One region of the Micromonospora sp. NPDC047521 genome, then DNA from elsewhere that is predicted to be linked to it. Evidence: predicted binding sites of a transcription regulator. Region 1 holds the regulator's gene; the other holds the start of a gene.
The links. The regulator HspR, encoded in region 1, represses chaperone genes until heat shock. The targets are predictions, from matches to a motif close to TTGAGTNNNNNNNACTCAA.

Region 1 (3,405 bases):
CTGGCCGGGACCGGTCTGCTCGGCGGCGGCATCGCACTCACCGTCGCCGTGGGCACGGTGCTGATCGTGCTGGTGGTCGCCATCCGGTACGGCCACCTCATCTCGTCCGCCCTGTCGGCGAAGGACCCGGAGGCGCTGCTGCTCGGCGTACTCGGTCTGACCCTGCTGATCGCCGGCATCGCGGCGAAGCTCCAGGTGTCGGCGGCGGTCGGCGCGTTCCTGGTCGGCATCGCGCTCTCCGGCCCGGTGGCGCACCACGCGACCGAACTGCTCTCCCCCCTGCGGGACCTGTTCGCCGCCGTGTTCTTCGTGTTCTTCGGCCTGGTCACCGATCCACGGGACATCCCGCCGGTGCTGCTGCCGGCGCTCGCCCTGGCCATCGTCACCATGGCGACGAAGACGCTCACCGGTTACCTGGCGGCCCGACGGGTCGGCATCGCCGAACCCGGTCGTTGGCGGGCCGGTCTGGCACTCGTACCCCGTGGTGAGTTCTCCATCGTCATCGCCGGGCTCGCGGTAGCCGCCGGCAGCGTCGAGCCTCGGCTGGCGGCCCTGGCCACGGCGTACGTGCTCATCACAGTGGTGACCGGCCCGATGCTGGCCCGGCTGCCCGACTTCCCGTGGTTCAAGCGGTGGCTGCGCACCCGCGCCGCCGCGGCGGCCCAACGCACGGTGCCGGTTCCGATCCAGGACTGACGCCGCTCCGGCCAACGGTTGCCGAATTGCTCCGCAGGGGGACTACCGCAGCACCCGGCGGCGGGTTACCGTTTCGCCCCAGCAGCCAGCGTTCGCGGGTGGGCACCTGCCCACCCGCGGGCGAGAGCGGAAGGTTGGCCGGTGAGCGTGCAGGAGTCGACGTTCCACGGCTTCGCCAACCCCGTCGATCCAACTCCGGCGGAGTTGCGAGCTTGGGCGTACCAGCCCGATTCGGTGCCGTTGGCTTCCATGCCACCGGACTGGGACCTCCTGGTCTCCGGTGACCGGCTGGTGCTGACGCTCTTCGATCTGGCGATGGACCCGACCTGCCCGGCCCGGCGCTTCGCGCTGCACTGCCTCTACATCTACGCGGCCGACGGCATCCGGACGAAATTCCGCGCCCACCCCAAGCGCCGCTTCCGCAAGCTGGTGGAGCAGGCCGAGCGGGAGGGCGACGAGCTGATGAAGATCTGGGCGCACAACGGCCGGGTGCTGCTGGCCCGCCCGGATCTGTTCGTCTACCGGGACTGGTGCGAAGGCGGCCTGGTCCGCGAGAACCGCCGCCTCGGCTGAGCTGGTCGAGGCCGGGAGTCAGCAGGGCGAACGGGCCGGGACCCCCCGTGGGTCCCGGCCCGCACGTCGGTCACCGGTCAGTCCCGCTTGCGTTCGGTCTCGGCTCGGGCCTGGTCGACGCCGTGGTCGGTCTGGTCCGCGAACCGCCCCTCTTTGATCCGGTCCCGGAAGGTTCCCTCGGTGACCTTGTCGAACTTCTCGCGGACGGTGTCGGCCAGGTTCTCCAACCGTTCCTCGGTCTGTTGGGCGACCTTCTTCGCCGGCTCCGCCACTGCTCCCCCTCGCCATGCCGACAGGTCCGAATTAAGCCGGTTGGACCTGTATCGACAGGTTAACGGAAGCGGCCCGGCCCGCGCCGGGAAATCGGGGCGCGGGCCGGGCCGGACAAGCGAAGAAGAGGTCAGCGATCGGGCGTACGGCGGGGCCGCCAGACCACCAGTGCGGTGGACGTGCGATTGGTGGGCACCAGATCACGGCCCGGGAAACGGGCAAGCGACTCCAGCTCGGCCACCCGGCGGTACGCGGCGTCCAACTCCGCCTCCAGCCGGGCCACCCGCTGCTGCGCCTGCTCCAGCAGACGCTCCAGCCCGATGATCCGCTTGACCCCGGCGAGGTTGATCCCGTCGTCCTGGCTGAGCCGCTGCACCTCGCGCAGCAGCACCACGTCGCGCACGCTGTACCGACGCCCGCCACCGGCCGCCCGACCGGGCTGCACCAGCCCCAGCCGGTCGTACTGGCGCAGGGTCTGCGGATGCATCCCCGCCATCCGCGCCGCGACCGAGATCATCAGCACCTTGGCCTCGTAGGCAGGGTCACCCGAACCGAGGAACTCGCCCGACATGCCGCTCACCTCCGCGTCCATCCCACCGGACTAACTGACCCGACGCACCCGAGCGTCGAGATGTTCCCGCGCAGCCGGCGGACTCTGCTCGGCGAACGCCTCCAACGCCGTACGCGCCTCGTCGGACAGTCGAGCCGGCACCACCACGTCCAATGTGACAAGCAGATCGCCTGCCTGCCCGTCGCGGCGCACCACACCCTTGCCCCGCGCCCGCAGCACCCGGCCGCTCGGCGTACCCGGCGGCACCCGCAGGGTCACCGCGCCGTCGAGCGTGGGCACCCGCAGGTCCGTGCCGAGCACTGCCTCCGCGAAGGTCACCGGCACGGTAAGGGTCAGGTCGTCACCGGTACGCCCGAACAGCTCGTCCGGCCGGACCTTGACATGCACGAACAGGTCGCCGGCCGGACCGCCGCGCTCGCCCGGCTCACCGCGCCCGGCAAGCCGGATGCGTTGGCCGTCGGCCACCCCGGCCGGGAAGCGCACGTTCATCGTTCGGGTCTTGGTGACCCCACCGCTGCCGTGGCACTCGGGGCACTTCTCCTCGACCACGGTGCCGACGCCCTGGCAGTTGCGGCACGGCTCGGAGAAGCTGAACGACCCCTGGTTGCGGGTGGTGACCCCGGCGCCGTGGCAGACCGGGCAGGTACGCGGCTGGGTGCCGGGCTTGGCGCCGTTGCCGTGGCAGGTGTCGCAGACACCCGGGGCGCGCAGCGTGAGGGGCAGTGTCACCCCGCGTACCGCGTCGCCGAAGTCGAGCGCCACCTCGGTCTCGACGTCCCGACCACGGGCCGGACCGCGCGGCGCGGCCTGCCCGGCGCCCTGCCCACCGGAGAAGATCGAACTGAACAGGTCCTGGAAGCCGGCACCGCCGAAGCGACGGTCACCACCTCCGGCAGCGCCGCCGCCGAACAGGTCGGAGACGTCGAACGGCATACCGCCCGGCTGGCCGCCGCCCCGGGCGTTGCGCCGGAACGCGCCCGACCCGAACAGCGAACGCATCTCGTCGTACTCCCGGCGGCGGCCGGCGTCCGAGAGCACGTTGTACGCCTCGGACGCGGCCTTGAACCGCTCCTCGGCCTTGGCGTCGCCCGGGTTGTGGTCCGGGTGCGACTCCCGCGCCACCTTGCGGTACGCCTTCTTGATGTCATCCGCGGAGGCGGCCTTGTCCACGCCGAGCACGGCGTAGAAGTCCTTCTCGAGCCAGTCCTTCGAACTCACCGGTCCACCCCCTTCCAACAGTCGTGGCCCGGCCGTCCCGCCCGCCGCGCGGCGGGCGGGACGGCCCGGTCACCGTC
Region 2 (3,405 bases), on a different contig from region 1:
CGATCCGGCCGGGCAGCGCGCCCACGTAGGTGCGCCGGTGACCGCGGATCTCCGCCTCGTCGCGGACGCCACCGAGCGACACCCGGACGAAGTTGCGCCCGAGTGCCCGGGCGACGGACTCGCCGAGGCTGGTCTTGCCGACTCCGGGAGGGCCGGCGAGGGCGAGGACCGCGCCGGAGCCGCGACCGCCGACCACGCCGAGGTTGCGCTCGGCCCGCCGGTTGCGCACGGCCAGGTACTCCAGGATGCGGTCCTTCACGTCGGCCAGGCCGGCGTGGTCGGCGTCGAGCACCGCCCGGGCCGCGGCCAGGTCGGTGTTGTCCTCGGTACGCGTGCCCCACGGCATCTCGAGAACGGTGTCGAGCCAGGTACGGATCCAGCCCGCCTCCGGGGAGGCGTCGCTGGCCCGCTCCAGCTTGCCGACCTCGCGCAGGGCGGCCTCGCGGACCTTCTCCGGCAGCTCGGCGCTCTCCACCCGGCTGCGGTAGTCGGCCGAGCCGTCCGGCTCGTCCTCGCCCAGCTCCTTGCGGATGGCGGCGAGCTGCTGGCGCAGCAGGAACTCCCGCTGGGACTTCTCCAGCCCCTCGCGGACGTCGCTGTTGATCTGCTCGGTGACCTCCTGCTCGGCCAGGTAGTCCTTCACCCAGCCGACGAGCAGCTCCAGCCGGGCGGTGACGTCCGGCGCGGCGAGCAGCTCGGTCTTCTGCTCCAGGGTCAGCCAGGGCGCGTAGCCGGCCGAGTCGGCCAGCTCGGACAGGTCGGTCATCCGCTCGACGGCGTCGATGACCTGCCAGGCGCCACGCTGCTGGAGCACGGAGGTCACCAGGGCGCGGTACTCGCGGGCGAGTTCCCGGGCGCGGCCGGCGGGAGCGGGTTCGTCGAGTTCGGTCGCCTCGACCCAGAGTGCGGCGCCGGGGCCGGGCACGCCGGAGCCGATCCGGGCCCGGGACAGGCCACGGACCACGGCGGCGGGCTCGCCGTCGGGCAGCCGGCCGACCTTCTCGATGGTGGCGACCACGCCGACGGGGCCGTACTCGCCGTCGATGCGCGGCACGGCCAGCAGCCTGCGGTCGTCGGTCGTCCGTGCGGCGTCGATCGCGGCCTGGGTGGTCGGGTCGAGGGTCACCGGGATCACCATGCCGGGCAGCAGCACGGCGTCGGTCAGGGGAAGTACCGGAAGAGTTGCCATCGAACACCTGCTATCGCGTTGAGTTGAGCGTGTCTCACTCAAGTAACAAAGCGTTCCCCTTGTTCCGCGATGTGACCCAGACCACTCTTCCGCCCCGTCCGTCGGGCCGCCCGGGACCGGCGGGCAACCCGACGGGACACCTCAGGTGAGCTTGTTCTTGACCGTGTTCACGACCGAGCCGGCCACCCCCGGGTTGGTGCCGTACAGGCGCGGGTCCCCCGGAGGCAGCACCGGCTCGGGGGCGTTCGCCCGCGGGCTGTCGCCGTAACGGAACTCGCCCTTGCCGTCCGGCGTGGGCCCGGACGCCCAGCGCCCCTCGCTGGCGTCGCTGCCCGAGGAGAAGCTCAGATAGGTGTAGCCGAACTCCTCGGTGAACTCGCCGGAGTCCGGGAACGCCTCCGGCACCGGCATGTCCTCCAGCCCGTCCTCCTTGAGCTGCTCGATCGCCGCCAACCACATGTTCTGGTGCATGGTGTCGCGGGCCAGCAGGAAGCGCAGCATCTGCTTGACGCCCGGGTCGTCCGTCATGTTGAACAACCGGGCGACCTGGAGCCTGCCCTGCGCCTCCGCCGTGACATTGAGCTGGAAGTCGGCAAGCAGGTTCCCGCTGGCGGTGATGAACGCGCCGTTCCACGGCACTCCGTTGGAGTCGGCGGGCAACGCGCCGCCACCGGAGTGGATGAAGTGCGCCGGGTTCGACGCGGCGAAGGTGGCCGCGCCCCCGGGGTTGTCCGCGATGCCCTCCGACATCGACAGCGGCGCGTTGTCCAACAGCCGGGTGATCATCGTGACGATCATCTCGACGTGGCCCACCTCCTCGGTGCCCACATCGAGCAGCAGGTCCTTGTACTTGCCCGGCAGCCGGCAGTTCCAGCCCTGGAACAGGTACTGGTTGGCCACAGTCATCTCGCCCCACTTGCCGCCCAGAACCTCCTGCAACCGGCGGGCGAACGCGGCATCCGGCCCGTCCGGCTTCGCTTCGAACTGCAGATCCTTGACGTGACTGAACATCTGAACCTCCTCGTACCGGAATTGCTGGTGACGAGGACATCCCCATCCCGGTGACCCCGCCGGGCCAACCTGTGACCCGAACGGGTCACCGCACCGGATGCACGGCCACAACCAACCCCGTACGCCCTATCGTTCGCAGATCCGCCCGACGCGCCTCGTTCGATGCCGGGCTGCATGATCGGTACCCAACGGGGAACGGCGCAGACATGCCGGGCAGCTCCACCCTTCGTATCGCGGTCGTGGACGATCACCCCCTTTTCGTCCGCGGCCTGGAACTGCTGCTGCCGGTGACCAGCGACAATCGCGCGGAGGTCGTCGGCTCGACAGGCAACGCGGCGCACGCGGCGGGTCTGGTCAGCCGCTGCCTCCCGGACCTCGTCCTGGTCGACCTGCACCTGCCACCGCCCGGTGGCGTCCGGGCCGTGGCCGCGATCCGGCGGACCACACCCCAGACACGGGTGGTCGCGATGTCCGGTTCCACCGACCCGGCACCGGTGCTGGAGGCCCTGCGCGCCGGCGCCGAGGGGTATCTGCCCAAGACCAGCGGGCCGGAGGAACTACTCCCCCCGCTGCTGGCCGTCCTCGACGGCTGGGCGGTGCTGCCTGCGGAACTGCTCCGCGTCCTGCTGCGACCGTCGCGCTTCACACCCGTCGACCTGGACGCCGAGGAACGCCGGCTGCTGTGCGCCATAGCCGCCGGCCGCCACACCGTCGATATCGCCGAGGAACTGCACGTCTCGGAGCGGACGGTGAAACGGATGACCGCCGCGCTTCTGCGCAAGCTGCGAGTGGCCAACCGCGCGGAGGCGGCCGCCGTGGCCGGTCAGGCCGGCCTGCTCGAATGAGCCGGACCGCGATTCGGCGCCGATTCGCGGTTTCCCGTCACCGAATCGCGACGCGCCGAAATGAATGCGGCGCATATTGTTGCGCATTCCCCGGCTGGTAGGTCAGACTTTGGACACATCCCGCCACACACAGGGAGTAATCGGCAATGGCGAGAAAAGTAATCACGGTCCTGACCGACGACCTCGACGGCGGGAAGGCCGACCGGACGGTCGAGTTCAGTCTCGACGGCGTGGCCTACACGATCGACGTCTCGGACGAGAATGCCGGCGTCCTGCGCAAGGCGCTGGATCCGTACATCAATGCGGGCCGGCGCATCGGGCGAGGTGCCGTGGAGAACACCCGGACCGTTCGGCGTCCGG

Region 2: lon (endopeptidase La) is a predicted target of HspR. The motif match lies at 1,213-1,231, and genes of this name have one in related genera.

Annotation. Positions count from the first base shown of each region.
Region 1 is NZ_JBVJGN010000002.1:446,049-449,453, forward strand. It holds gene ACZ6N8_RS06000 (cation:proton antiporter) at 1-696, shown strand, start outside; gene ACZ6N8_RS06005 (hypothetical protein) at 838-1,269, shown strand; gene ACZ6N8_RS06010 (hypothetical protein) at 1,347-1,541, opposite strand; gene ACZ6N8_RS06015 (heat shock protein transcriptional repressor HspR) at 1,670-2,110, opposite strand; gene dnaJ (molecular chaperone DnaJ) at 2,141-3,328, opposite strand.
Region 2 is NZ_JBVJGN010000017.1:48,469-51,873, forward strand. It holds gene lon (endopeptidase La) at 1-1,189, opposite strand, end outside; gene ACZ6N8_RS27605 (manganese catalase) at 1,331-2,200, opposite strand; gene ACZ6N8_RS27610 (response regulator) at 2,440-3,045, shown strand; gene ACZ6N8_RS27615 (histone-like nucleoid-structuring protein Lsr2) at 3,192-3,405, shown strand, end outside.